3 regions of the Cellulosimicrobium sp. NPDC057127 genome follow, and region 2 is predicted to be linked to each of the others. Evidence: predicted binding sites of a transcription regulator. Region 2 holds the regulator's gene; each other region holds the start of a gene.
The links. Region 2 encodes Rex, which represses fermentation and respiration genes when NADH is low (regulators of the CRP and FNR family bind a similar motif). Its sites were predicted from a motif close to CTTGTGAANNNNTTCACAAG; they were not measured.
Positions count from the first base shown of each region.

Region 1: the regulator Rex is predicted to act here: its motif matches at 5,329-5,348, upstream of ACFTZA_RS06330 (geranylgeranyl reductase family protein).
Region 3: the regulator Rex is predicted to act here: its motif matches at 3,629-3,648, upstream of adhE (bifunctional acetaldehyde-CoA/alcohol dehydrogenase).

Region 1 is NZ_JBHUUP010000005.1:16,144-26,606, reverse strand. Features, by position in the region: gene nuoE (NADH-quinone oxidoreductase subunit NuoE) at 1-697, opposite strand, end outside; gene ACFTZA_RS06350 (NADH-quinone oxidoreductase subunit D) at 694-2,073, opposite strand; gene ACFTZA_RS06345 (NADH-quinone oxidoreductase subunit C) at 2,070-2,861, opposite strand; gene ACFTZA_RS06340 (NADH-quinone oxidoreductase subunit B family protein) at 2,858-3,409, opposite strand; gene ACFTZA_RS06335 (NADH-quinone oxidoreductase subunit A) at 3,464-3,826, opposite strand; gene ACFTZA_RS06330 (geranylgeranyl reductase family protein) at 3,938-5,239, opposite strand; gene ACFTZA_RS06325 (demethylmenaquinone methyltransferase) at 5,476-6,174, opposite strand; gene ACFTZA_RS06320 (isochorismate synthase MenF) at 6,236-7,603, shown strand; gene ACFTZA_RS06315 (S1C family serine protease) at 7,780-9,360, opposite strand; gene menD (2-succinyl-5-enolpyruvyl-6-hydroxy-3-cyclohexene-1-carboxylic-acid synthase) at 9,487-10,463, opposite strand, start outside.
Region 2 is NZ_JBHUUP010000028.1:690-8,438, forward strand. Features, by position in the region: gene ACFTZA_RS16810 (hypothetical protein) at 1-192, shown strand, start outside; gene ACFTZA_RS16815 (potassium channel family protein) at 230-934, opposite strand; gene ACFTZA_RS16820 (TrkH family potassium uptake protein) at 1,025-2,401, opposite strand; gene ACFTZA_RS16825 (acetoin utilization protein AcuC) at 2,529-3,764, shown strand; gene ACFTZA_RS16830 (30S ribosomal protein bS22) at 3,963-4,061, shown strand; gene ACFTZA_RS16835 (HAD family hydrolase) at 4,204-5,019, opposite strand; gene ACFTZA_RS16840 (glutaredoxin family protein) at 5,078-5,374, shown strand; gene ACFTZA_RS16845 (redox-sensing transcriptional repressor Rex) at 5,447-6,118, shown strand; gene ACFTZA_RS16850 (DUF2382 domain-containing protein) at 6,230-7,051, shown strand; gene ACFTZA_RS16855 (DUF4153 domain-containing protein) at 7,079-7,749, shown strand, end outside.
Region 3 is NZ_JBHUUP010000017.1:33,446-43,908, forward strand. Features, by position in the region: gene ACFTZA_RS15170 (sensor histidine kinase) at 1-56, shown strand, start outside; gene ACFTZA_RS15175 (response regulator) at 53-778, shown strand; gene adhE (bifunctional acetaldehyde-CoA/alcohol dehydrogenase) at 818-3,544, opposite strand; gene ACFTZA_RS15185 (prolyl oligopeptidase family protein) at 3,762-5,924, shown strand; gene ACFTZA_RS15190 (glycoside hydrolase family 65 protein) at 6,096-8,573, opposite strand; gene ACFTZA_RS15195 (HAD family hydrolase) at 8,570-9,316, opposite strand; gene ACFTZA_RS15200 (hypothetical protein) at 9,426-10,463, opposite strand, start outside.

The DNA.
Region 1 (10,463 bases), on a different contig from region 2:
AGCCGTGCTCGCGCGCGAGTCGCAGGCCGGCGAGCGTGGCCTCGCCCGCGCCGACGCCCTCGTCGGCGCGGCCGTCGGGGAAGCCCGCGAGGACGCGGCTCATCTGCTTGAAGCTGCAGACGCTCGCGGCGCCGCGCGTCGGGGCCACCTGCTCGCCCGCGCGCAGGCGGTCGACGACGTCCGTCGCCGACTGCGGCGTCTGGTTGTCGAAGAACTCCCAGTTGACCATCATCACGGGCGCGTAGTCGCACGCCGCGTTGCACTCGATGCGCTCGAGCGTGACGGCGCCGTCGTCGGTGGTCTCGTCGTGGCCGACGCCGAGGTGGTCGGCGAGCTCGTCGAAGATCGCGTCGCCGCCCATGACGGCGCACAGCGTGTTCGTGCACACGCCCACGGTGTAGGTGCCGTTGGGGTGGCGCTTGTACTGCGTGTAGAACGTCGCGACCGCCGAGACCTCGGCGGCCGTGAGGTCGAGCTGCTCGGCGCAGAACAGGATGCCGTCGCGCGAGACGTAGCCGTCCTGCGACTGGACGAGGTGCAGCATCGGCAGCAGGGCCGAGCGCTGCTGCGGGTAGCGCGCGACGATCTGCGCGGCGTCGGCCGCGAGCCGTGCGTACGTCTCGGGCTCGTAGCCCGGGCGCCGGCGGGGCCCGCCCGCCGGTGCGCCGTCCGTGACCGGTCCGGTGTCGGTCGTCATCGGTCCACCCCTCCCAGCACCGGGTCCAGGGACGCGACGGCGACGACGACGTCGGCCACCTGGCCGCCCTCGCACATCGCGGCCACGGCCTGGAGGTTGTTGAACGACGGGTCGCGGAAGTGCGCGCGGTAGGGGCGCGTGCCGCCGTCGGACACCAGGTGCGCGCCGAGCTCGCCGCGCGGGTGCTCGACCGTCTGCCACGCCTGCCCGACCGGCACCCGGAAGCCCTCCGTGACCAGCTTGAAGTGGTGGATCAGGGCCTCCATCGAGGTGCCCATGATCTCCTTGATGTGCTCGAGCGAGTTGCCCTGGCCGTCGCTCGCGACGGCGAGCTGCGCCGGCCACGCGATCTTGCGGTCACCCACCATGACCGGCTGCCCGGCCGTCGCCTCGAGGCGCTCGAGGCACTGCTCGACGATGCGCAGCGACTGGTAGCACTCCTCGATGCGCAGCACTACGCGGTCGTAGCAGTCCGCGCCGTCCGACGTGGGGACGTCGAAGTCGTACGTCTCGTAGCCGCAGTACGGGTCGGCCTTGCGCACGTCGTACGGCAGGCCGGTCGAGCGGAGCACGGGGCCGGTGATGCCGAGCGCCATGCAGCCCGCGAGGTTGAGGTGCCCGACGCCGACGAGCCGGCCCTTGAAGATCGGGTTGGCGAGCATGAGGTCGCCGAGCTGCCCGAGGTACCGGCGGATCAGCGGCTCGGCGCTGCGCACCTGCTCCACGAGACCCGGCGGCACGTCCTGCGCGACACCGCCCGGCCGCACGAACGCGTGGTTCATGCGCAGCCCGGTGACCGCCTCGAAGACCCGCAGGATCTCCTCGCGCGCCGTGAAGGCGATCGTCATGACCGTCGTCGCGCCCATCTCGTTGCCCCCGGTGCCGAGGCACACGAGGTGGGAGGCGATGCGGTTGAGCTCCATGAGCAGGACGCGGATCACGCTCGCCCGCTCGGGCACGTCGTCGGTGATGCCGAGGAGCTTCTCCACCGCGAGGCAGTACGCCGTCTCCTGGAAGAACGGCGCGAGGTAGTCCATGCGGGTGCAGAACGTGACGCCCTGCGTCCACGTCCGGTACTCCATGTTCTTCTCGATGCCGGTGTGCAGGTAGCCGATGCCGCACCGCGCCTCGGTGACCGTCTCGCCGTCGATCTCGAGCATGAGGCGCAGCACGCCGTGCGTGGACGGGTGCTGCGGGCCCATGTTGACGACGATGCGCTCCTCGCCGAGCGCCGCGGCCGCGACCGCGCTCTCGGCGATCTCCGCCCAGTCGCCCCCGGACGCCTCGAAGCTCGGGACGCCCGGGTCGAAGTCGCCGACCGGCGGCTTCGTGGCGCGAGGTGCCGCGTGCGGCGTCCCGGTGGTGTGCGTGCTCACGAGTACGACCTCCTCGTGTCCGGCGGGGGTACGGTGGCGCCCTTGTACTCGACGGGGATCCCGCCCAGCGGGTAGTCCTTGCGCTGCGGGTGGCCGGGCCAGTCGTCCGGCATCTCGATGCGCGCGAGCGCCGGGTGGCCGTCGAAGACGATCCCGAAGAAGTCCCACGTCTCGCGCTCGTGCCAGTCGTTCGTCGGGTACACCGACGTCGTCGACGGGACGTGCGGGTCGGCGTCCGGCACGGCGACCTCGAGCCGCAGGCGCCGCCCGTGCGTCACCGACGTCAGGTGGTAGACCGCGTGCAGCTCGCGCCCGACGTCGTGCGGGAAGTGCACGCCGCTCACGCCGAGGCTGAGCTCGAACCGCAGGTCCTGGTCGTCGCGGAGCGCGCGGCACACCGGGACGAGGTGGTCGCGCCGCACGTGGAGCGTGAGCTCGGCGTGCGCACCGGGCGGGTCGACGCTCACGTACTCGATCGCGTCGCTCGCGGACGTGCCCGCCTCGGCGAGGACCACGCCGAGGGTGTCCACGACGTCGTCGAACCAGCCGCCGTACGGCCTGCTCGCGGCGCCCGGCATGGCCACGGGCTGCACGAGGCCGCCGTACCCGGACGTGTCGCCCGAGCCCTGCGCGCCGAACATGCCCTCCCGGACCTCGACCACCTCAAGAGTGGCGGGGGCGTGCGAGCCCGTCACGAGGTCGGCCGAACGCGGTCCCTGCACCTCCTCCGGCTGGGGTGCCGGCTTCGGGCCGCCCGCGCCGGGGCCCGCCCCCGTCCCCTCCGTCATCGCAGCAGGCCCTTCATCCGGAAGGTGGGCGTCGCCTCGAGCGCCGCGGCCTCCGCGGCGCGGGCCGCCTCCTTGCGGTTGACGCCGAGCGGCTCCTCGCGGATCTGCTCGTGCAGCGCCAGGATCGCGTTGATGAGCATCTCGGGGCGCGGCGGGCACCCGGGCAGGTAGATGTCGACCGGGACGACGTGGTCGACGCCCTGGACGATCGCGTAGTTGTTGAACATCCCGCCGCTGGACGCGCACACGCCCATCGACAGCACCCACTTGGGCTCGCTCATCTGGTCGTAGACCTGGCGCACCACCGGTGCCATCTTCTGGCTCACGCGCCCCGCGACGATCATGAGGTCCGCCTGGCGCGGCGAGGCGCGGAACACCTCCATGCCGAAGCGCGACAGGTCGAACCGCGACGCACCCGCGGCCATCATCTCGATCGCGCAGCACGCCAGGCCGAACGTCACGGGCCACAGCGACGCCTTGCGGAAGTAGCCCGCGAGGTCCTCGACGGTCCCGAGCACGAAGCCCGAGGGAGCTTCCTCGATCCCCATGGTTGTCCTCCTGGTCCTGCTAGCTGGTCGGCCGGTGCCGCGGACGGGTGCTGGTCAGTCCCACTCCAGGCCTCCGCGGCGCCACTCGTAGACGAACGGGACGGTGATCAGCGCGAGGAACGCGAGCATCGCGACGAGGCCGAACGTCGCGAGCGTCGCGAAGTCCACCGCCCACGGGTAGAGGAAGACCACCTCGATGTCGAAGACGATGAACGTCATCGCGACGAGGTAGTACTTGATCGGGAAGCGCCCGCCGCCCACGGCGTGGGGCGTGGGCTCGATGCCGCACTCGTACGCGTCGAGCTTCGCCCGGTTGTAGCGCTTCGGGCCGATCACGGCGCTGGCGACCACGCCGCCGAGCGCGAGCACGGCGGCCACGCCCATGAGGACGAGAAGCGGGACGTACGGGTTGGTCATCGCGTACTCCTCGAGTGGGGGCTCGGGATCCCCGGACGACGTCGTCCGGGGTCACGGGGGGTGCTGATGGGGGGCGTCGTTGCCGTCTCACCTGCGGACCCGGTCACGGGCTCATGACGACGGCACCACCTTCGTCAGGCCCGCGATGACGCGGTCCACCCAGTCGCCGCCACGGGGCTCGTAGCAGTCGGACAGCAGCTTGAGGACGAACCGCATGACGACCGGCCGGGGCAGGCCGTACCGCGTGCAGATCCGCATGATCTCGGGGTGCTCGATGAGTCGGACGAAGTAGCGGCCGAGCGTGTAGTACCCGCCGAGCTCGCGGTGCATCGTCCGTGCGTACGTCTGCAGGGCGCGCTCGCGGGCGGCGTCGGTGCCGCGCGCGAGGGCCTGCGCGACCACGTCGGCCGCCGTCCGGCCCGCCTGCATCGCGTAGGCGATGCCCTCGCCGTTGAACGGGCTCACCATGCCGCCCGAGTCGCCGACGAGCAGGACGCCCTTCGTGTACAGCGGCGTGCGGTTGAAGCCCATCGGCAGGGCGGCGCCGCGCACCGGCGCGAGGCGGTTCTCCTCCGCGAGCTCCCACTCCGGCGGGGCGTTGCGCAGCCACCGCTCGAAGACGTCCTTGTGGTCGACGCCCGACGCCGACTGCCGCGCGGGCGTCGAGCTCACCGAGCCCAGGCCGACGTTCGCCGTGCCGTCGCCGAGCGCGAAGATCCACCCGTAGCCGGGCAGCAGGTCGGAGCGTCCCGGCTCTCCGTCCCAGAGCTCGAGGTGCGACTCCATCCACGCGTCGTCGTGGCGCGGGGTGCGGAAGTAGGACCGCACCGCGACGCCCATCGGCCGGTCCTCGCGCTTGGCGAGGCCGAGCGCGAGCGCGAACCGCGACGAGACGCCGTCGGCCGCGACGACGACCGGCGCGCGGTAGGTGACGTCGTCGCCCGCACGGCGTCCGCGGTCGTCGACGGGACGGGCCGTGACGCCCACGACGCGACCCGTGCGGTCGTCGAGCACCGGGCCCGTGACGGAGGTGCGCTCGAGGAGCTTGGCCCCGGTGCGCCGCGCGTGCTCGGCCAGCGTGCGGTCGAACGAGTGGCGGGCGCGCGCCATGCCGTAGCTCGGGTAGGACGCGAGGTCCGGCCACGCGAGCTCCCAGGAGCGGCCGCCGGCGACGACCCGCAGGCCGTTGTTGCGGATCCACCCGTCGTCCTCGCGCGCGGGCACGCCCATCCGCACGAGCTCGGCGACGGCGCGCGGGGTCAGCCCGTCGCCGCAGATCTTGTCGCGCGGGAACGCCGACTTCTCCAGCAGCAGGACCTCGAGGCCCGCGGCGGCGCAGTAGTGGGCAGCGGCCGACCCCGCGGGGCCCGCGCCCACGACGATGACGTCGGCGTCATCGCGGTTGCCGCGCACGTCCTCACCTCGCCGCCCGGTCGTCGGAACACTCTCGGAGCCCACGCACTCACCGTCCCCCCACGTCGGGGCACGGCGCACCCACCGCCCTTGTGAAGTCGATCACAATGGACACCGTCACTCTAGTCACACGCGGCGCACGATGTGTAGCAAGGCGAACCTTCCTTGGCCGAGTCGTGACCAAGGTCCCCGACGCACCGGGGCCCGACCTGCGCGCGGGCGGGCCCGTCCGCCGCTCAGGCGGCGGGGCGCGTCGCCCGGTGCAGCGCGACGATGCCGCCGGACAGGTTGCGGTACCCGACGTGCGACCAGCCCGCGCGCAGCAGCAGCCGGCCGAGACCCTCCTGGTCGGGCCACGCGGCGATCGACTCGGCGAGGTACTCGTACGACCCGCCCTCGCGCGTGACCGCCGACGCGATGCGCGGCAGGGCCTTCACCAGGTACTCCTGGTACAGCGTGCGGAACGGCTTCCACGTGGGCGTGGAGAACTCGCAGATCACCACGCGGCCGCCGGGCCGCACGACGCGCAGCATCTCGCGCAGGCCGCCCTCGGTGTCGACGACGTTGCGCAGCCCGAACGAGATCGTCACCGCGTCGAACGTCGCGTCGGCGAACGGCAGGCGCGTCGCGTCGCCCGCGACGAACGGGAGGTCCGGGCGGCGTTCCTTGCCCACCTGGAGCATGCCGATCGAGAAGTCGCACGGGACGACGCGCACGCCGTCGTCCGCGAACGGCTCCGACGACGTCCCGGTGCCCGCCGCGAGGTCGAGGACCTTCTCCCCCGGCATCGCCCCGACGGCCCGCACGGTCGCGCGGCGCCACGCCCGGTCCTGGCCCAGCGACAGGATGTCGTTCGTCAAGTCGTACCGGCGGGCGATCCCGTCGAACATCGACGCGACCTCGGTGGGCTTCTTGTCCAGGTTGGCGCGGGGCATGGCGACCATGCTTCCACGAGCCGCCCGCGGCACGGCTCCCGCGCGCTTACGCTGGGGGGCGATGACAGCAGAACCGTCGGTCCCCGCCACCGAGCCCCACCCCCTGGTGGTGCGGACCACGCCGATCGACGACCTCCCGGGCGGCCTCACCGCGCTCGTCGACGTCCTGCCCGACGCACGGCCCCTCACCTGGGTGCGGCGCGGCGACGGGATCGTCGGCTGGGGCGAGGCGCTGCGCCTCGAGACGTGGGGGCCGGGCAGGTTCGCCGACGCCGAGGCCGCGTGGCAGGAGACGCTCGCGCGCGCCGTCGTCCGCGACGAGGTCGGGGTGCCCGGCACCGGGCCGGTCGCGTTCGGCTCGTTCGCGTTCGACGACTCCGCCCCCGGGGACGACGCGCACGAGCCGGTGCGGGCGGGCGGCGTCCTCGTCGTCCCGCGCGTCGTCGTCGGCCGCCGGGACGGGCGCACCTGGCTCACGACGGTCGACACCGCCGGCTCGCTGTCCTCCGCCCCCGCCGCGGCGCTCGCGCGCGCGTCCCGCACGCCGGTCCCCCCGCCCGGCGAGGTGACGTGGTGCGACGGCGCGCTGCGCGCGGACGACTGGGCCGACGTCGTGGCCGAGGGCGTCGAGCGCATCCGCGCCGGGGCACTGGAGAAGGTCGTGCTCGCGCGCGACGTCGTCGCCCACACGAGCGAGCCCGTGGACCCGCGCTGGCTCCTCGCCCGCCTCGCCGCCGCGTACGAGGCGTGCTGGACGTTCTCGGTCGACGGCATGGTCGGCGCGACGCCCGAGCTGCTCGTGCGCAGCGAGAAGGGCCTCGTCACGTCCCGCGTCCTCGCCGGCACCATCCGGCGCGCCGGGCTGTCCGACGACGACGCGCTCCTGCGCGCCGCCCAGCTCGCCCGGTCGTCGAAGGACCTCGAGGAGCACGAGTACGCGGTCGCGTCGGTCGCGCACGCCCTCGCGCCGTTCTGCTCGTCGATGAACGTGCCCGACGCGCCGTTCGTGCTCCACCTGCCCAACGTCATGCACCTCGCCTCGGACGTCACGGGCGTCCTCGCGCGCGGTGCCGCGTCCCCCGCCGAGCCTGCGCGCCGCGGTGCGGCACGGCCCACGAGCCTCGCGCTCGCCGCCGCGCTGCACCCCTCCGCCGCGGTGTGCGGCACGCCGACGGGCGTCGCGCGCGAGCTCATCCGCGAGATCGAGGGCATGGACCGCGGCCGCTACGCCGGCCCGGTCGGGTGGCTCGGCGCCGACGGCGACGGCGAGTGGGGCATCGCGCTGCGCTCCGCCGAGCTCTCCCCGACCGACCCGCGCACGGTCCGGCTGTTCGCCGGCTGCGGCATCGTCGCCGCGTCCGACCCGGCGTCCGAGCTCGCCGAGTCCGAGGCCAAGCTCGAGCCCCTGCGGTACGCGCTCGGCAGCTGAGAGACCAGGCCCCGCACGTCCCCGGCCCGAGCACGACCGGCACGCGCACGGCCGCTGCGGGCACGACGAACGGCCGGCACGGAGGTGTGCTCCGTGCCGGCCGTGGTGGTGGTCGCCCGGGGGACGTCGGGCGACCACCGGTCCGGCGCGCAGGGGGGGACGCGCCGGAAGCTGCGTCAGCCGCGGCCGCCGAAGAACCAGTCGAAGGGGTTCGGGACGTTGCCCGGGTCCGTGGGGTCGGTGCCCTGGCCGCTCTCGCCCTGCTCGTCCTGGCCCTGACCGTCCTGGCCCTGACCGCCCTGGCCCTGCTGCTGGCCCTGCTCGGCGAGCTCGTCGTCCGCCGGGCGCGTCGCGAGGGTCACCTCGACGTCACGCGCCTCGCCGTCGCGCACCACCGTGACGGTGGACTGCGCACCGGCCGCGAGCTCGCGGACGAACGCGGTGAGCGACTCGGCGCCGCCGACGGCGTTGCCGTCGATCTCGACGATCACGTCGCCCGCCTCGATGCCGGCCTCCGCGGCGGGCGAGCCGTCCGTGACGTCCTGGACCTGTGCGCCGCGCCGCGTCACGCCGTCGGCGGTCGCCGTCGCGTCGGACAGGCTCACGCCGAGGAACGCGTGCTCGGCCGTGCCGTTCGAGATGAGCTGCTCCCCGATCGACTTCGCGAGGTTCACCGGGATGGCGAAGCCCAGGCCGATCGAGCCCGACTGGCTGCCGCCGCTGGACAGGCTCGCGATCGACGACGTGATGCCGATGACGCGACCCTGCGCGTCGAACAGCGGACCACCGGAGTTCCCGGGGTTGATCGCGGCGTCGATCTGGATCGCGTTCGTCACGACGGACGTGCCGCCCTCGGTGCCCGACGCGGAGACCGGGCGGTCGACGGCGGAGACGATGCCCGTCGTCGCGGTGTTCGCGAGACCGAGCGGGTTGCCGACCGCGAGCACCGACTCGCCGACGATGACGTCCTCGGAGTCGCCGAGCGTCGCGGGCTGCAGGTCGTCCGGGGCGTCCGAGAGCTGCACGACGGCGAGGTCCGTCGCCGGGTCGAGCCCGACGATCCGCGCCTCGAACAGACGGCCGTCGCTCAGCGTGACCTGGACGGTGTCGTCCACGGCGCCCTCGACGACGTGGTTGTTCGTCAGCACGTGGCCCTGGTCGTCGATGATGACGCCCGAGCCCTCGCCGCCGCCCGCCTGGGTCTGCACCTGGATCGCGACGACCGACGGCGCGACGGCCTGCGTCACGGCCTCCCAGTCGGGGTTCTGCGAGGACGAGCTCGACACCGGGGCCGCGGTGGTCTCCTCCTGCTGCTGACCGACCTGCGCGAGCGAGCTCGTCGCGCCGTCGTCGTCGAGCGTGACGACGAGGCCGGCGGTGCCGACGCTCGCGACCACGGCCGCCGCAGCGGCGGCGCTCACGACGGGCACCCAGGTGCGCCGGCGCTCGGCGCCGCGGCCGCCGTCACCGGCCGGGGTGTGCGCGACCGGCGGGGCCGGCGGGACGGAGCCGGGGCCACCCGGGGTCGCGCGTCCGGCGTAGGGCGCGCGCGGGGCGTACGGGTCGGTGGGCACGTGCGGCGCCGCGCCCTGCTGGGCCGTCTGCTGCGCGCGCACCGCGTCGAGCGGCTGCGTCGTCTGCGCCTGCGGGTGGGCCACCTGCTCGTGCCGCTGGGCGGCGGCGGGCACCGGGGGCACGGCGGAGGTGCTCGGCGTGGTGGGGGTGCTCGGCGTGGTGGGGGTGATGTCGTTCGACACGGTGGGCCTCCTCTGATCTGCCCCCTACTCCACACCCCTCCGCTTGGGCGACGCTTGAGCCTGCCTGAGAGTCCGCTGCGAGTTCTGGGCCGTCGCGACCGGCACGACGTCCCCGGCGGGGGCAGGTCAGCCCGCGAGCGCCTCGCGCACCGCGGCGCGCACCTGCTCGGCGAGCGCCGCGGCCGAGCGCCGGCGGTCGTCGCGCGCGACCCGCACCTCGAGCACCTGCACGCCGTGGCTCGGGGCCGCGAGGGCGTGGCGCAGCGTCGCGACGTCGGGCACGAGCTGGTGGTCCACGCCGTACCCGGCGCACAACGGTGCCAGGTTCGCGCCGTGCGGCGTCGCGAAGACGCGCTCGAACGTGCGCGCGGCGGCGGCCGACGACTCGCCGAGGGCGCCCGGCTCGAGCCCGGCGAAGATCGACCCGCCGTCGTCGTTGACGACGACGAGCTGGAGGTCGACGTGCGGCTCGTGCGGCCCGCGGAGCAGACCGCCGACGTCGTGGAGGAACGTGAGGTCGCCGAGCAGCGCGCGCGTGCGCGGGGCCGCGCCGCCGTCGGCGGGCGAGGCGTCGCGGGCGGTCGCGAGCGCCACGCCGAGCGCGGTCGACACGGTGCCGTCGATCCCGGCGAGGCCGCGGTTGGCGAGGATGCGCGGGGCCTCGTGCCCGGCCGTGCCGGGCGGCTCGGCGCCGGCGGTCCCGGCGCCCAGGACGAGGTCGAGGTCGCGCACCGGGCTGGAGGACCCGACGACGAGCACGTCCCCGGGTGCACCCGCACCGGCGACGGCGCGGGCGACGGACGGTCCGTCGGTGACGGCGCCCGACGTCGCGGCGTCCACCGCGCGGGCGGCGGCCCGGCTCGCCGCGCGCCACCGGGCGACGAACGCGTCGTCGACGGTTCCGCCCGGCGCGAGCCACGGCTCGGGGACCGCCGGCAGCACGGTCGCGGCGTTGCGCGCGGCGTCCGGCCACGGGCCCGCCCCGGGGGCGACGACGGTGACCTCGACCTCCGTGCGGCCGAGCAGCCGCTGGACCGGGCGGGAGAGCGTCGGGCGCCCGAGCACGACGGCGGCCTCGACGTCCTCGACGAGCTCGTCCACGC
Region 2 (7,749 bases):
GCCGACGGCGCGGGCGCCGGGGGCGGTACCAGCGCCGGCGACGGTACGGGCGCCGGGACCGAGGCCGTGCGGTCAGGGCGTCCGGGCGGCCTCGCGGCGACCGGCGTCGGGCTCACCGCCGCCGCGGCGCTCGCGGGCGTCGCCGTCGCGGCGGGCGTCGCGCTGCGCCGTCGCGCGGCCCGGCCCGCGTAGCGGCCGGTGCCCCGGCGGTCGGTGCGTGGCGGGCGCCTCAGGGTCGCGCGGCGAACCGCTCGAGCAGGTCGGCGTGGCCCGAGCAGATGATCAGGTCGTTCGCGCTGATCCGCGTCTCCGGCGTCGCGTAGACGAAGTCCTCGCCGGGGCTCTTCACGCCGATGACCGTGACGCCGTAGCGTTCCCGGACCTTGGACTGGGCGAGCGTGAAGCCCTGCACCTCCCGCGGGGGGCGCATCTTGACGATCGTGAAGCCGTTCTCGACCTCGATGTAGTCGAGCAGCTTGCCCGACACGAGGTGCGCGACGCGCGACCCGGCGTCCGACTCGGGGAACACCACGTGGTGCGCGCCGATGCGCTGGAGGATGCGGCCGTGCTCGGCCGAGATGGCCTTCGCCCAGATCTGCGGCGTGCCCATGTCCACGAGGTTGCCCGTGATGAGGACGCTCGCCTCGAGCGACGTGCCGACGCCCACGACCGCGACGGGGAAGTCGCGCGCGCCGAGCTGGTCGAGCGCGACCGGGTTCGACGCGTCCGCCTCGACGAGCGGGAGCTGACCGCTCCACTGGGCGACGAGGTCGGGGTCGCGCTCGACGGCGAGCACGTCCTGACCGAGACGGTCGAGCGTCGCCGCGATCGCGGAGCCGAACCGCCCGAGGCCGATGACGAGCACGCCGCCGTCCTTGTGCTGGGCGCGCGCCTCTCCCCGCCGCGCGCGCTCGGCGCGTCCGCGCTCGGCGATGCGCGTCGCGACGGGGTCGGGCGTCTGCGCACGGTCGGGCAGGTTCTCGATCACGGTGTGCCTTCCTGGGGTGGTCGTGGGGTGTCGCGCTCAGCCGATGATCGGCCGCTCCTCCGGGTACCGCACGATACGGCGCCGGTCGCGCAGCGCGAGCGCCGCCGCGAAGGTCATGGTGCCCGTGCGTCCGATGAACATGAGCGCGACGAGCACGTACTTTCCCGCGTCGGGCAGGTCGGGCGTGATGCCCGTGCTCAGGCCCACGGTCGCGAACGCGGAGATCGTCTCGAAGAGGATGACGTCGAGCGTCTCGCCCGTGATCTCGAGGAGCAGGAGGCTCGAGAGCAGCACCGCGGTGGCGCCGATGAAGGAGACCGCGACCGCGAGCCGCAGGGTGTCGCGCGGGATGCGGCGCCCGTACACCTCCATGTCGCGGTCGCCGCGCGCCTCCGAGACGATCGCGACGAGCATGACCGCGAGCGTCGTGACCTTGATGCCGCCCGCGGTGGAGGCCGAGCCGCCGCCGACGAACATCAGCGCGTCGGTGATGAGCCAGCTGGCCTCGCGCATGCCGCCTGTGTCCACGGTCGAGAACCCGCCCGAGCGGGGCATGACGCCCGCGAACAGGGACGCGAGGATCTTGTCGCCGAACGACAGCGGCCCGAGCGTGCGCTCGTTCGCCCACTCGACCGCCCCGTAGAGCACGGTCCCGATGCCGACGAGGGCGGCGCTCATCGTCAGGGTGATCTTGGTGTGCAGGCTCCACCTCGACGCGCGTCGGCGGCTGCGCAGCACGTTGAGGATGACGGGGAAGCCCAGCGACCCGATGAACACGCCGAGGATGATCGGCAGGCACAGCAGCCAGTCGCCGACGTACGGGGCCAGGCCCTCCGGGGTGGGCACGAAGCCGGCGTTGTTGAACGCCGAGATCCCGTAGAAGATCCCGTGCCACGCGGCCTCGCCGACGGTCTCCTCGAGCACGAGGAACCGCGGGAACAGCATGAGGGCGATGAGCAGCTCGAGCGCGGTCGACGTGAGGATGACGACCCGCACGAGCGAGCCGACCTCGCCGAGCCGCGTCGTCTTGGTCTCCGAGGCCGTGAGCAGCCGCTGCGTGAGGCCGATGCGGCGCGAGACGGCCATGCCGAGGATGGACGCCAGGGTCATGATGCCGAGGCCGCCGACCTTGATGCCGACGAGGATGACGACCTGGCCGTAGACGGACCAGTAGGTCCCGGTCGGCACGACGACGAGACCGGTGACGCACACCGCCGACGTCGCGGTGAACAGCGCGTCGACGAACGGCGCCGAACGGCCCGACGCCGTGGCCCACGGCGCGAGGAGCAGCGCGGTGAACAGGGCGACCACCGCGGCGAAGACGGTGACGGCGAGCCGTGCGGGGGACTGGCGTGCCAGGCGGTCGACGACCTCACGCCCCTGGAACAGCCGGCTGGTCAGGCCAGCGGGCATCGGACCTCCCTCGCGGCGCCGGCCGCCGACGCACGTCGTGCCACGGCGCAACTCTGCCACGGGCCCGGTGACCCGTCACGTCACGGCCGACCGGCGCGGCGGCGCACGGACGGCGTTACCGTGAGCCATGCCCATCTCCGCCCCGACGCCCGCCGAGGGCACGCCTGTCGCCGCACCGCTCGACGGGCCGGCCGCCCGGGCGTGCGTGGTCTGGGGCCAGGACCTCCTCGGCTACGACTTCGGCCCGGGGCACCCCATGGCTCCCGCCCGCCTCGACCTGACGATGCGGCTCGCCCAGGAGCTGGGGCTGCTGGACGGCGCGGACGTCGAGCTGGTCGCGCCGCCGCCCGCGGACGACGCCGTGCTCGCCACGGTGCACGACACCGCCTACCTCGCGGCCGTCCGGGCGGCGTCCGACGACGGGACGCCCGACCCGCGGCGCGGGCTCGGCACGGAGGACGACCCGGTGTTCCCGGGGATGCACGAGGCGGCGGCCCGCGTCGTCGCCGGCTCGTGGGAGGCGGCCGGGGCGATCGCCTCGGGCCGTGTGCGCCATGCGGTGAACCTCGCGGGCGGCATGCACCACGCGAAGGCCGGGGCGGCGTCCGGCTTCTGCGTGTACAACGACGCGGCGGTCGCCGTGCGCCGCCTCCTCGACGAGGGCGTGCGGCGCGTGGCGTACGTCGACGTCGACGCCCACCACGGCGACGGCGTCGAGGAGGTGTTCTGGGACGACCCGCGGGTGCTCACCGTGTCCGTCCACCAGAGCGGCGCGACGCTGTTCCCGGGGACCGGGCACCCGACCGACGTCGGAGGTCCCGGCGCCGAGGGCACCGCGGTCAACGTGGCCCTGCCGCCCCGCACCGACGGTGCACGGTGGCTGCGCGCCGTCGACGCCGTCGTGCCGCCGGTGCTGCGGGCGTTCCGTCCGGAGGTGCTCGTCACGCAGCACGGCTGCGACGCGCACGGCGACGACCCGCTGTCCGACCTCGACGTCTCCGTGGGGGCGCAGCGCACCGCCGCGGCGCGGCTGCACGCGCTCGCGCACGAGCTCACCGGGGGGCGGTGGCTCGCGCTCGGCGGGGGCGGGTACGCGATCGCGCGCGTCGTGCCGCTCGCGTGGTCCGCCGTCGTGGGCGAGGTGGTGCACGCACCCGTGGTCGACGGGCAGCCCGTCCCCGCGGCGTTCCGCGACCTCGTCGCCGAGGTCACGGGCGTGGAGGGACCGGGGACCTTCGGCGCGGGCGTCGAGGCACGTCCCTGGAGCGCGGGCTTCGACCCGGACGACGCCGTGGACCGTGCGATCCTCGCGACGCGACGCGCCGTGTTCGGGCACCTGGGCCTCGACGCGCACTTCGACTGACCGTGACGTGAGGATCGTGTCCGCGGCCTGACTCCGGTTCGGGTGATGCGGCGCGAGCGGGTACGCTAAGGGGCGGATTTCTCTCGTGTTGGTCGGCTCGTGGTGCACGAACCCTGATCAACCGTGGACCACACGGCGGTCGCCCCGTACCGGAACGACCCCGCCGACCAGCACCGACAAGCATTGCGAGGACCACCTATGGGCTCCGTCATCAAGAAGCGCCGCAAGCGCATGGCCAAGAAGAAGCACCGCAAGCTGCTGCGCAAGACGCGTCACCAGCGCCGCAACAAGAAGTGACGTCGCGCGCCACGACGCGCGCGCCGACCGCCGAGCCCGGCACCCCGAACGCGGGGTGACCGGGCTCGCTGCGTCGTGGGGACGCGGTGAGGTAGTCGGATGGTAGGTCGGGCGAACATCCCCCACCCCGCCCCGCGAGAGGTCAGAGCCGCGCGAGCCGCCGGTCGACCGCCCGGCGCACGGACCGCAGGACGAGCGCCCCCGCCCACACGGCCCCGGCCCAGCTCGCGGTCCGCACGCCGCTGCGGGTCACGCGCCGTCGTCGCCCGCGGAACTCGCGGATGGGCCAGCCGACGTCCTGCGCGTGCCGGCGCAGCCGTGCGTCGGGGTTGATGGGGCACGGGTGCCCGACCTCGTGCATCATCGCGACGTCGTTGAGCGAGTCGCCGTACGCGTAGGAGGCCTCGAGGTCGATGCCCTCGCGCTCGGCGAGCGCGCTGACGGCGGCGGCCTTCGCGCGTCCGTGCATGAGGTCGCCGACGAGCCGCCCGGTGTAGAAGCCGTCCTCGTGCTCCGCGACGGTGCCGAGCGCTCCGGTCGCGCCGAGGCGGCGCGCGATGAGCTCGCCGATCTCCACGGGGGTCGCGGAGACGAGCCACACCTGGTGACCGGCGGCGAGGTGCTCGTCGAGCAGGCGGCGGGTGCCGGGGTAGATGCGCAGGGACAGGACGGTGTCGTAGACCTCTTCGCCGATGGAGGTGATCTCGGCGACCGAGCGCCCGGCGATGAGGGCGAGCGCGCGCGAGCGGATGCGGTCGATCTGCCGCCGGCTCTCGCCGAGCAGGAGGTACCGCGCCTGGTGCACGGCGAAGCGCACGATGTCCGTCGTCGAGAAGAACTCGCGCTGGTGCAGGGCTCGCGCGAGGTGGAACGACGACGCGCCGCGGATGATCGTGTTGTCGACGTCGAAGAACGCCGCCGTGCGGAGGGCGGGTGGCTGCCCCGGGGACGTCGGCATGCCGCCACTCTAACGGCGCCCGCGCCGCGCGTCCGGGACTGGGCTCTAGCCTGGGACCGTGAGCGCCGCCGATCCCGCCCCGGTCCCGCCCGTCCTGCTGTACGGGCGTGCCGGGTGCCACCTGTGCGACGACGCGCGCGACGTCGTCGCGCGCGTGTGCGGGGAGGCGGGCGTCGCGTGGGCCGAGGTCGACCTCGACGACGCGGGGACGCCGTCGGGCGTCCGCGAGCAGTTCTCCGAGTACGTCCCGGTCGTCACGGTCGGTGGCGTGCAGCAGGCCTTCTGGCGGGTCGACGAGCGTCGGCTCGCGCGCGCGGTGGCGCGGATTTCGGGCGCGCCGCCGGACCTGGGATGATGTCCACCGGGTACGACGAGCACGGTCGGGCGATCGTCGACGAGGACGGTCCGGAGATGGCGGTGGTGGCGAGTGGCTGAGCAGGTCGTCGGTGAGGTGGTGCTCCCGGGAATCCCGAGCGCGACGGTCGCGCGGCTCCCGTTCTACCTGCGCGCGCTGCGCGACCTCGTCGCGCGCGGGGTCTCGACGACGTCGTCCGCGGAGCTGGCCGAGCTGTCGGGCGTGGGGTCGGCGCAGCTGCGCAAGGACCTGTCGTTCCTCGGCTCGTTCGGCACGCGGGGAGTGGGGTACGACGTCGACTCGCTCGCCGGGTACATCACCGAGGCCCTGGGCCTCGCGGACGAGCACCGCATCGCGATCATCGGCATCGGCAGCCTCGGGCACGCGCTCGCCAACTACTCCGGCTACGAGCAGCGCGGGTTTCACGTCGCGGCGCTGCTGGACGCGTCGCCGGACGTGGTCGGCACCCGGGCGGCGGGCATCGTCGTCGAGCACGTCGACGCCCTCGAGGAGGTGGTCGCGCGCGAGGGCGTGTCGATCGTCGTCCTGGCCACGCCGGCGGCGCACGCGCAGGCGGTCACGGACCGCGTCGTCGCGGCGGGCGTGAAGGAGATCCTCAACTTCGCGCCGTGCGCCCTCCAGGTCCCCGCGGACGTGGACGTGCGCGGGGTGGACGTGGGCAGCGAGCTGCAGATCCTCGCGTTCCACTCGCAGGCGCGCGCGCTCGGGGCCCCGACGCCCTGACCGGACGGCTGGGGCGCCCCCCCAGATGCGTGCCCCCGGGGTGCTCCCACGATGGAGGAGTCGGCTCGAGAAGACGGGCCCTCGCCCACCGACTCCGAAGGGCGCATCATCATGATCGAGACCCACCAGATCGACTCCCTGCTCACGAACGGTGGCACCGTCACCGACACCTCCGGGCAGAAGATCGGCAAGATCGGACAGATCTTCCTCGACGACACCACCGGCAGGCCCGAGTGGGTCACCGTCTCGACCGGGTTGTTCGGCACCGGCGAGTCGTTCGTCCCGCTCGCGGACGCGACGGTGCAGGGTGACGACATCCGCGTGCCGTTCGGCAAGGACAAGGTGAAGGACGCGCCCCGCGTCGACGACTCCGAGGGTCACCTGTCGCCGGACGAGGAGGCCGAGCTCTACCGCTACTACGGCCGGAGCGACTACGGGACGCCCGCGGGCACCGGCGGCACGCCGGGCGCCGGCGACCGGACCGGCCTCGCTGACCGGACCGGCACGACGGGCACCGTCGGGCACGACACGTCGGGGCCGGAGACGGACGACGCGATGACCCGGTCCGAGGAGCGCCTGGACGTCGGGACGGAGCGCGTGCAGGCCGGGAAGGCGCGGCTGCGCAAGTACGTCGTCACGGAGAACGTCACCCGGACCGTCCCGGTCTCCCACGAGGAGGTCCGCGTCGAGCGCGAGCCCATCACGGACGCCAACCGGGGAGCCGCGATGTCCGGCGGCAACCTCACCTCCGAGGAGCACGAGGTGGAGCTGCACGCCGAGCGCCCCGTGGTCGACAAGGAGACCGTCCCCACCGAGCGGGTCCGCCTCGGCACCGAGACCGTGACGGAGGACGAGCAGGTCACGGAGCAGGTCCGCAAGGAGCAGATCGAGACGGACCTGCCGGACGGCCCGGAGAGCGGCCGGCGACGCTGATCCCACGGCACGGAGAGGACCCTACCCATGAGCACCAGCTACGGGAGCACGTCGCCCGGCGACGACCGGGCCGCACCGCGGGACCAGCACGTGCCCGAGCACGCGGCGGAGCCGACGGCCGCGCACGTCGGTCGTGAGCGCGAGAGCGTCGTGGAGCGGGAGAAGGAGGAGTACGGCGGCGTGAAGATCGGCGCGGCGTTCTTCGGATGGCTGGCCGCGACCGGCATGGCCGTGATCCTCACGGCGCTCGCCGCTGCGGCAGGCGCCGTCTTCGGCCTGACCACGGCGGAGAGCGCTGCGGACGCGGCCGACCAGGCGACGCAGAACCCCGAGACCATCGGTATCGTCGGCGGCATCATCCTGCTCGCCGTCCTCTTCGTGGCGTACTACTGCGGTGGGTACGTCGCGGGGCGGATGGCGCGCTTCGACGGCGCGAAGCAGGGCGTCGCGGTGTGGGTGTGGGCCGTGGTCGTCGCGATCGTGCTGGCGCTGCTCGGCCTCGTCGCGGGCAGCCAGTTCAACGTGCTGGCCGAGCTCAACAGCTTCCCCCAGATCCCGGTGAGCACGAGAGACCTCACGACCGGCGGTGTCATCGCTCTCGTGGCGGCGGCCGTCGTGACCCTCGGCGGGGCGGTCCTCGGCGGGCTGGCCGGGATGCGGTTCCACCGCAAGGTCGACAGGGCCGGGCTCGGTCACTG
Region 3 (10,463 bases), on a different contig from region 2:
CCGACGAGCACGGTGGCTGGCTCGTCGACGCGTTCCTGCCGCGAGGCACCCGGTGAGCGGGCCGGAGCCGGACGGTCCCGAGCCCGGACCGGTCCGCGTCGTCGTCGCCGACGACCAGGCGACGATCCGCCTCGGGCTGCGGATGATCCTCGACGACGAGCCCGACGTGACGGTCGTGGGTGAGGCGGGCGACGGCGCGACGGCGGTCGCGATGGCCGCGGCGCTGCGGCCCGACGTCGTCCTCATGGACGTGCGGATGCCGCGCCTGGACGGGATCGGCGCGACGGCCCGGATCGCGGAGGACCCCGACCTCGCCGGCGTGCGGGTCCTCGTGCTCACCACGTTCGACGACGACGAGTACGTCTACGGCGCGCTGCGCGCGGGCGCGGCGGGCTTCCTGCTCAAGGACGCCGACCCGCAGACCCTCGTCGACGCCGTCCACCGCGTGCGCGCCGGCGACTCGCTGCTGGACCCGGCCGTCACCGGCCGCATCATCGCGACGTACGTCGAGCTCGCGCGCCCCGGCGCGTCCGGTGCGGGCGCCTCTCCGCTCCCCGCCGACGGTCTGGGGGCCGCGACGCCGCGCGAGCGCGAGGTGCTCCTCGCGGTGGCCCGCGGGCTGTCGAACCGCGAGATCGGCGCCGAGCTGCACCTCACCGAGGCGACCGTGAAGAGCCACGTGCGCTCGCTGCTGACCAAGGTGGGGCTCGCGAACCGGGTCCAGCTCGTCGTCCTCGCGTACGAGGCGGGGCTCGTGCGGCCGGGCCGCGACGCCTGAGCGTCGCGACCCGGCGGGACGAGGGTCTGCCCGTCAGGCTCAGCCGGCGACCACCGCGGCCTCCTCCGCGGCGGCGTCCGCGGCGCGCTCGGCCGCGAGGCGTGCCGCCCGGGCCTCCTCGCGGCTCGTGCCGCGGTACGCCGCCACGAGGATGTCGCGCATGTCCTCCAGCACCGGCAGGCGCGGGTTGGCGGGCGCGCACTGGTCCTCGAAGGACCGCATCGCCAGCTCGTCGAGGCGGTTCATGAACGCCGCCTCGTCGACGCCCTGGGCGGCGAACGTCGCCTCGATGCCCACCTTCGCGCGCAGCTCCTCGACCGCGCGGGCGTACGACTCGACGCCCTCCTCCGGCGTGGCGGCCGGCAGGCCCAGGTGCTGCGCGATCTGCTGGAAGCGCTCGGGTGCGACGTAACGCTCGTACTTGGGCCAGCTCGTCAGCTTGGTCGGCACCTGGCCGTTGTACCGGATCACGTGCGGCAGCAGCACCGCGTTGGTGCGCCCGTGCACGAGGTGGAACGTCGAGCCGACGGTGTGCGCCATGGCGTGGACGATGCCGAGCATCGCCGAGCCGAACGCCATGCCGGCGATCGTCGCCGCGTTGTGCATGCGCTCGCGCGCCTTGGGCGCCGACGCCCCGCGCGTCACCGACTCCTCGATGCTCTCGAAGACCATCTTGATGGCCTGCAGGCACAGGCCGTCGGTGAAGTCGTTCGCGTAGACCGACACGAACGCCTCGGTCGCGTGGGTCAGGGCGTCGAACCCGGAGTCCGCGGCGAGCTTCGCCGGCATGGTCTCGGTGAGCACCGGGTCGACGATCGCGACCGTCGGGGTGAGCGCGTAGTCCGCCAACGGGTACTTGTACCCCGTCTCCTCGTCGGTGATGACCGCGAACGGCGTCACCTCCGCGCCGGTGCCCGACGACGTCGGGATGCACACGAGCTTCGCCCGGCCACCGAGCTCGGGGAACTTGTACGCGCGCTTGCGCACGTCGAAGAACTTCTCGCGCATGTCGGAGAACTCGATCTCCGGGTGCTCGTAGCGCAGCCACATGACCTTCGCGGCGTCCATCGGCGAGCCGCCGCCGACCGCGACGATCGTGTCGGGCTCGAAGTCGCGCATGGACTCCGCGCCGCGGTTCACGGTGCCGACGCTCGGCTCCGGCTCGACCGAGTCGATGATCTGGACCGCGACCTTCTCCTCGCGGCGGCCGAGGACGTCGAGCACGCGGTCGACGACGCCGATGCGGTTCATGACCTTGTCCGTGACGATCGTGACGCGGTGCACGTCGCGCATCTGCGCGAGGTACTGCAGGGAGTTCGGCTCGAAGTACGTCTTCGCGGGGACCTTGAACCACTGCATGTTGTTGTTGCGCCGCCCGATCCGCTTGATGTTGACGAGGTTGACCGCCGAGACGTTGTTCGACACCGAGTTCGCGCCGTAGCTGCCGCAGCCGAGCGTGAGCGACGGGACGAGCGCGTTGTAGATGTCGCCGATGCCGCCGAGCGACGTCGGGCTGTTCCACAGCACGCGCACCGCCTTGACGCGCGAGCCGAACCGCTCGACGAGCGCCTCGTCGGCCGTGTGGATCGCGGCCGAGTGGCCCAGGCCGTCGAGCTCGACCATGCGCTCGGCGAGCGAGATCCCGTGCTCGGTGTCGCGGGCCCGCAGGACCGCGAGGACGGGCGTGAGCTTCTCGCGGCTCAGCGGCTCGTCGGGACCGACGTCGTCGATCTCGGCGAGGATGATCGAGGTGTCGTCGGGGACCTCGAACCCCGCCTCGCGCGCGATCCACGACGGCGGCTTGCCGACGACCCCCGGGTTGAGCTTCGCACCCGCGCAGCTCGTCCCGCTCGCCTCGACGCCGAAGACGAGGCGCTCGAGCATGGCCTTCTCGGCGGGCGTCGCGCGGTAGGCGTGCAGGCGGGCGAGCTCGCGCATCGCCTCGTCGTAGATCGCGTCGTCGAGGATGATCGCCTGCTCCGAGGCGCACACCATGCCGTTGTCGAACGCCTTCGACATGACGACGTCGTTGATCGCCCGCCCGAGGTCGGCGCTGCGCTCGACGTACGCCGGGACGTTGCCCGCCCCGACGCCGAGCGCGGGCTTGCCGGCCGAGTAGGCGGCGCGGACCATCGCGTTGCCGCCGGTCGCGAGGATGAGCGAGACGCCCGGGTGGTGCATGAGCGCGTTGGTCGCCTCGATCGACGGGTGCTCGACCCACTGGACGCAGTCGTCAGGGGCGCCCGCGGCCACGGCCGCGTCGCGCACGATCCGGGCGGCCTCGGCCGAGGAGCGCTGCGCGCTCGGGTGGAACGCGAACACGACGGGGTTGCGCGTCTTGAGGGCGATGAGCGACTTGAAGATCGTGGTCGACGTCGGGTTCGTCACCGGCGTCACGGCGCACACGACGCCGACGGGCTCGGCGATCTCGACGACGCCGGCGAGCTCGTCACGACCGACGACGCCCACCGTCCGCAGACCGGCCATCGAGTTGGGCACGTGCTCGCACGCGAAGATGTTCTTCGTCGCCTTGTCCTCGAACACCCCGCGCCCCGTCTCGGCGACGGCCATCTGCGCGAGGTGGCCGTGGCGGCCGAGGGCCGCGACGGAGGCCTTGAGGACGATCCTGTCGACGTCCTCCTGCGTGAGGGTCATGTACCGGTCGAGGGCCTTGCGAGCACGCTCGACGAGGACGTCGATCTCCGTCGTGCGCGGCTCGTCGGTACCGGTGGTCTCGGGCCTCGCGGTCGTGCCCCTGGCGCTCATGGCGTCCCCTTCGTCCCGGCCGTGCCGGGGTTCGGGCCGTGGGTGCTCCGGGGCCGGATGCCCCGGCTCCTTCGGCGGTGTCTACTTGTGAATACTTTCACAAACCATCGGCGAGGAGCCAGGTCCTGGTGCCGTCCGGCCCGGATCAGGGTCTTTGGTCCCGGGGACGCCCCCTGCCACCGGCCCGGCCGCCGCGCGACCCGTAGGGTGGGACCCCATGACGACCGAGCACGTGACGGACGCCCTGACGCCCGCGACCAGCGACACCGACCCCTACCTGTGGCTCGAGGAGGTCGAGGGCGACGAGGCTCTCGCGTGGGTCCGTGCCCGCAACGCCGAGGTCGCCGCGACGCTCGAGACGCACGACGGGTTCGCCGCCACCGAGGCGGCCGTGCGCGAGGTCCTCGACTCCGACGCGAAGATCCCCGAGGTGTCCCGGATCGGCGACCACCTCTACAACTTCTGGCGCGACGCCCGGCACGAGCGCGGCCTGTGGCGGCGCACGACGCTCGAGTCGTACCGCACCGCCGAGCCCGCGTGGGAGACCGTTCTCGACCTCGACGCCCTCGGCGCTGCCGAGGGGCAGAGCTGGGTCTGGCACGGCGCGCGCGTGCTGCGCCCCACGCCCGAGGAGCTCGCGGCCGGCGAGCCGTGGCGCCGTGCGCTGGTCGAGCTGTCCCCCGGCGGCTCGGACGCCGACGTCACGCGCGAGTTCGACCTCGTGGAGAAGCGGTTCGTGGACCCTGCCGACGGCGGCTTCCACCGCGACGAGGCCAAGGGGTCGCTCGGGTGGGTCGACGCCGACACGGTCTACGTCTTCACCGACTTCGGGCCGGGCACGCTCACGCCGTCGGGCTACCCGCGCGTCGTCAAGCGGTGGAGGCGCGGCACGCCCCTCGCCGACGCCGTCACGGTCTTCGAGGGCACCGACGCGGACATGTACATCTCCGCCTGGCGCACCCACACTCCCGGCTTCGAGCGCGACTTCGTGCACCGCTCCAAGGCCTTCTACTCCGACGAGCTCTACCTCGCCGAGAACCCCGGCACGCCCGAGCAGCGGCTGACGAAGATCGACGTGCCCGACTCGGCCGAGGTCGGCGTGCGCCGCGAGTGGATGCTCGTCGAGCTGCGCGAGGACTGGACGGTCGGCGACGCCGCGGGCACCACCTACCGCGCCGGCTCGCTCCTCGCCGCCCGGTTCGACGACTTCCTCGCCGGCGACCGCGGGTTCACCGTGCTGTTCGAGCCCACCCCCCGCACGTCCCTCGCGGGCGCCACGTGGACGCGTCACCACCTCGTGGTCAACGTGCTCGACGACGTCAAGAACCGCCTGCACGTGCTCACCCCGCCGTCCGGCGCGAGCGCGAGCGACGCCCCGTGGGTGCGCGGCGAGATCCCCGGCCTGCCCGAGCTCGGCACGATCGGCGTCAGCGCCGTCGACCCCGTCGAGTCCGACGACCTGTGGCTCGTCACGACCGACTACCTCACGCCCACGACGCTCTCCCTCGTCGAGCTCGGCGCGCAGCCGGGCGAGGCGAGCGCGCCCGAGGCGCTCAAGGCGAACCCCGCGTTCTTCGACGCGTCCGGCATGACGACCGCCCAGCACTTCGCCGTGTCCGACGACGGCACGCGCGTGCCGTACTTCGTCGTCGGACGGTCGGACCTCGTCTCGGGCACCGGCACCGGCACGGCGCCGACGCTCCTGTACGGCTACGGCGGGTTCGAGGTCTCGCTCACGCCCGGCTACTCGGGGGCGCTCGGCCGAGCCTGGCTCTCCCAGGGCGGCGTGTACGTCGTGGCGAACATCCGCGGCGGCGGCGAGTACGGCCCCGCGTGGCACCAGGCCGCGCTCAAGGCCGACCGGCACCGCGCCTACGAGGACTTCGCGGCCGTGGCGCGCGACCTCGTCGCCCGAGGCATCACGACGCACGAGCACCTCGGCATGGAGGGCCGCTCCAACGGCGGCCTGCTCGCCGGCAACATGCTCACGCAGTACCCCGAGCTGTTCGCCGCCGTCATCGTCGGCGTCCCGCTGCTCGACATGAAGCGGTACACCAAGCTCCTCGCGGGCGCCTCGTGGGCCGCGGAGTACGGCGACCCGGACGACCCCGACCAGTGGGAGTTCCTCCGCACGTTCTCGCCGTACCACCTGTTCGACGCCGACCGCGACTACCCGCCGGTGCTGTTCACGACGTCGACGAAGGACGACCGCGTCCACCCGGGCCACGCGCGCAAGCTCGCCGCGCTCATGCTCCAGGCCGGCAAGGACGTCACGTACTACGAGAACATCGAGGGCGGCCACGGCGGCGCGGCCAACAACGCCCAGGCCGCCCACATGGCGGCGGTGCACTGGCGCTTCCTGGCCGAGCGCCTCGCCTGAGCACGGCGACGCCGCCCTGTCGTGGGGACGGGGCGGCGTGCGGGCGCGGGTCGTGGCGGGTCTGGCGGGAGCCCGCGAGGCACGAGCGGGCGGATGGTAGACCCGCGCCCGCACGGCGCCCTGGACCCTCGTGACGACGACGCTCCACCGACGGCCGAGCGCCGCCGCCCCTCAGGAGTGCGGGACCGTCGCGGTGATGAGCGTGCCGTCCTCGCGACGGTTGCCCGAGAGCGCGCGCAGGCTCGGGCGGCCTGGCTTGACGGGGCCCTGGCCGTCGAGCGCGACCCGCGTCACCTCGCCGGGCACGACCTTCACCTGCTCCCCGCGCACACCGACCTGCGTGCCCTCGCCGGTCTCCGCCTCGATCTCGAAGGCGTCGGGCAGCACGGTGACGCGCAGCCGCGTGCCCTTCCACGTGACCCGGTACGTCAGCGACTCCCACCCCTGGGGCAGGCGCGGGTCGAACGTCAGCTCGCCGTTGTAGTCGCGCATGCCGCCGAAGCCGCACGCGAGCGCCGACCACGTGCCGCCCGCGGAGGCGACGTGCACGCCGTCGGACGCGTTCGCGTGGAGGTTCGCGAGGTCGACGAAGAGCGAGGAGACGAAGTACTCGAGCGCGAGCTCGTGGTAGCCCACCTCCGCCGCGACGATCGACTGGACGACGCCGGAGAGGGTCGAGTCGCCCGTCGTCAGCGGGTCGTAGTACTCGAAGTCGGCGAGCTTCTCCTCCGGGGTGAAGTAGTTGCCCTGGAGGAAGAGCGCGAGCACGACGTCGGCCTGCTTGAGCACCTGGTAGCGATAGATGACGAGCGGGTGGTAATGCAGCAAGAGCGGACGCTTGTCGGCGGGCGTGTGAGCGAGGTCCCAGAGCTCGCGCTCGAGGAAGTGGGAGTCCTGCGGGTGGATCCCGATGCCCTCGGCGAACGGGATCGACATGTGGTCCGCGGCGCGCTTCCACTCCGTGGGCTCGCACACGCCGAGGCCGAGCCGCTCCACGAGCTCCGCGTAGTCGTCCGGGTAGTCCTCGCGCAGCCGCTCGACGACGAACGCCGCGGCGCGCAGGTTGAACCGCGCCATGACGTTGGTGAAGAGGTTGTCGTTGACGACCGTCGTGTACTCGTCCGGCCCGGTGACGCCGTGGATGTGGAAGTTGTCGTCGCCGTTGGCGCGCCAGAAGCCCAGGTCCTCCCACATGCGGGCGGTCTCGACGAGGATGTCGACGCCCTCGCGGCGCAGGAAGTCGCGGTCGTCCGTGGCGCGCACGTACTGCACGAGCGCGTAGCTCACGTCCGCGTCGATGTGGTACTGCGCGGTGCCGGCGGCGTAGTAGGCGGAGGCCTCCTCGCCGTTGATGGTGCGCCACGGGAACAGCGCGCCCTTCTGCGACAGCTCACGGGCGCGGCGTCGGGCGGCGTCGAGCATCTGGTACCGGAAGCGCAGCGCGTTGCGCGCGTAGCGCGGGCTTGTGTAGGTGAGGAACGGCAGGACGTAGATCTCGGTGTCCCAGAAGTAGTGCCCGCTGTACCCCGATCCGGTGAGGCCCTTCGCCGGCACGCCGCTGCCCTCGGCCCGCGCGGTGGCCTGCGCGAGCTGGAAGAGGTTCCAGCGCACGGCCTGCTGGATCTCCGGCTGGCCTCCGACCTCGACGTCCGAGCGGGCCCAGAAGTCGTCGAGCCAGGCGCGCTGGTCGGCGAGCTGGGCCGCCGTCCCGCCGTCACGGGCGCGGTCGAGGGTGCGGCGGCACCGGTCGACGAGCTCGCGCGAGGGCACGCCGCGCGACGTGTGGTACGCGACCGTCTTGGTGAGACGGATCGGGACGCCCGGCTCCGCGTGGACGCGGAAGACGTGCTTCGCGAGGTCCTCGTCGACCTGGGTGCGCACGTCCCACTCGTTCTCGGTCTCGAGGTGGTCGTCGGCGGCCACGGCGAGGGTCATGCCGGAGTTGTGGCACCGGTACGACAGGACGAGCCGCTCGTCGTCACCCCACTGCGTGCGCGGCTGCAGCACGCGCCCGGCGAACTCGTTCGTCTTGCGCGGGTCGAAGCCCTCGCCCAGCGACGCGGCGCGGACGTGGTACTCGTCCTGGCCGTCCTGGCGGTTGAGGATCTGCGACGAGATGGCGACCGGCGCCGACGCGTCCAGCAGCGTGACCTCGAACGTCATGACGGCGAGGTGGCGCTCGGCGAACGACACCATGCGCTCGGAGCGCACGCGCACGTGCTTGCCCGACGGGGTGCGCCACACGAGGTCACGTCGCAGCACGCCGTCGCGCAGGTCGAGGGCGCGCTCGTACTCCACGAGGTCGGCGACGGGGAGCAGCAGCGGCTCGTCGTCGACGTAGAGCCGGATGACCTTGGCGTCGGGGACGTTGACGATCGTCTGGCCGACGCGTGCGAAGCCGTACGCCTCCTCGGCGTGGCGGATGGGCCACGTCTCGTGGAAGCCGTTGATGAACGTGCCGTGCGTGTGGGACTCGCGCCCCTCCTCGACGTTCCCGCGCATGCCGAGGTAGCCGTTCGCCACGGCGAACAACGTCTCGGTCACCCCCAGGTCCTCCGCGGAGAAGCGCGACTCGACGAGGCGCCACGGGTCCGCGGGGAACCGCGAGCGGTCGACCGTGCCCTTCTCGTCGGCGGTCCTGCCGATCACGCGCCGACCTCCTCGTCACGCCGCTCGCCGTCGAGGACGGTCAGGTCGAGCTCGCCGAGGTCGGGCACCACGACGTCCGCGCCGTGCTCGCGCAGGGCGTCCGCGCCGACGCCGCGGTCGACGCCGATCACGAGCCCGAAGTCGCCGGCCGCGCCGGCCTGCACGCCGGAGAGCGCGTCCTCCACGACCACGGCCTCGGCAGCGGGCACGCCGAGCAGCTCGGCGGCGCGCAGGTACGTGTCCGGGGCCGGCTTGCCGGCGATGTGCTCGCGCGCCGCGACGTTGCCGTCCACGACGACCTCGAACCGGGCGGCGAGACCGGCCGCCTCGAGGACGGTCGGCGTGTTCCGCGACGACGACACGACGGCGACCGCGACGCCCGCCGCCGTCACGGCGTCGAGGAAGCGCACCGAGCCCGGGTAGGGCTCGATGCCCTCCTCGACGAACATGCGGTTGACGATCTCGTCCTTGCGGTTGCCCAGCGCGCAGACCGTGCCCTCCCCGGGTGCGTCGGACGGCTCGCCCCACGGCAGCTCGACGCCGCGCGACGCGAGGAACGTCGCGACGCCGTCGTAGCGGGGCTTGCCGTCGATGTGCGCGAAGTAGTCCGCGTCCGTGTAGGGGGCCAGGGCGCGCGCGGTGCTGAAGGGAGCGAACAGCCGCTCCCAGGCACGCATGTGCAGCGCGGCGGTCGGCGTGAGCACGCCGTCGAGGTCGAAGAGCACGGCTCGCAGCACGGGCATGGGTCCTTCGCTGGGTGAGGGGTGACGAGGGGGACCCCGAGGCTGCCCGCGGCAGCGGCTCGTGACCCGGGACAAGCGTACGCACGCCGGGGCGCACGGAGAAAGCGCGTCAGGCGTGGGCGCGCTCGGCGAGCACCTCCGCGACGCGGCCGAGGTTCGCGAGCAGCGCGCGGTGCTCGTCGGGCGCGCCGGCGACCGTGCGGCCAGGACCTGCGCCGACGTCCCGCGGGGCGCCGAGCAGGGTGACGTTGTCGAGCCCTGCGGCGGGCAGGCCGATGCGGCGCCAGGGCACGCCGACGAGGTCGGCGAGCTCCCCGAGCGCCGGGCCGGCGCACTGCGAGACCCGTGCGGGCGGAAGGGCGAACCAGAGCCCCACGCCCCGCTCGACGGTCCGGGCGACCGTCTCCCACAGCGGCTCGTCCCAGCCGCCGCCCGGCGCGAGACCGACCGCGTCGGCGCCCGCCAGCACGGCCGGCGCCACGCCCGCTCGGGCCGCGCCCACGTGCACCACCGTCGTCGCCCCCGCCCCGCGCACCGCGTCGAGCACGGGGCGCAGGCCGTCGACGAGGTCGGGACCGGGCACGGCGCGCAGGCGCGCGTAGCCGGAGAAGGTCGGCAGGACACCGGCGCCCACCTGAGCGAGCAGCGGATCGTCGAGCTGCACGACGACGTCCGCACCCGGGACCTGCCGACGGACCTCGGCGACGTGGTCGGCGACGCCCGCCGCGAGCGCCTCCACGAGGTCGCGCACGGCGCCGCGGTCGGACAGCACGCGGTCCCCGCGGGCGAGGTAGAGCTCGGCGGCCAGCGTCCAGGGTCCGCGGACGGCGAGCGCGAGCGGTCCGGCGTACCCGGCGGCCGCGATCGCGAGCGCCTCGAGGTCCTCGCGCCGGAACGCGTCGGCCCGCCGCTCGTCCGCGCCCGCGTGGTCGGCGAGCTTCCACCCGTGCGGCCCGAGCTCGACGGGCAGGCCGGGCAGCAGCGCGGCGGCGCGCCCGGTCGTGTCGGCGCCCGGGCCGCGCCCCGGCAGCTGCACGAGGAACGGCACGCCCCGCACGCCCGTGGGCAGCGCGGCGAGGTCGCCGAGGACCGTCAGCTGCGCCTCGAGGACGTCGGCGCCCTCGCCGCCCGGCCACGGACCGAGCCC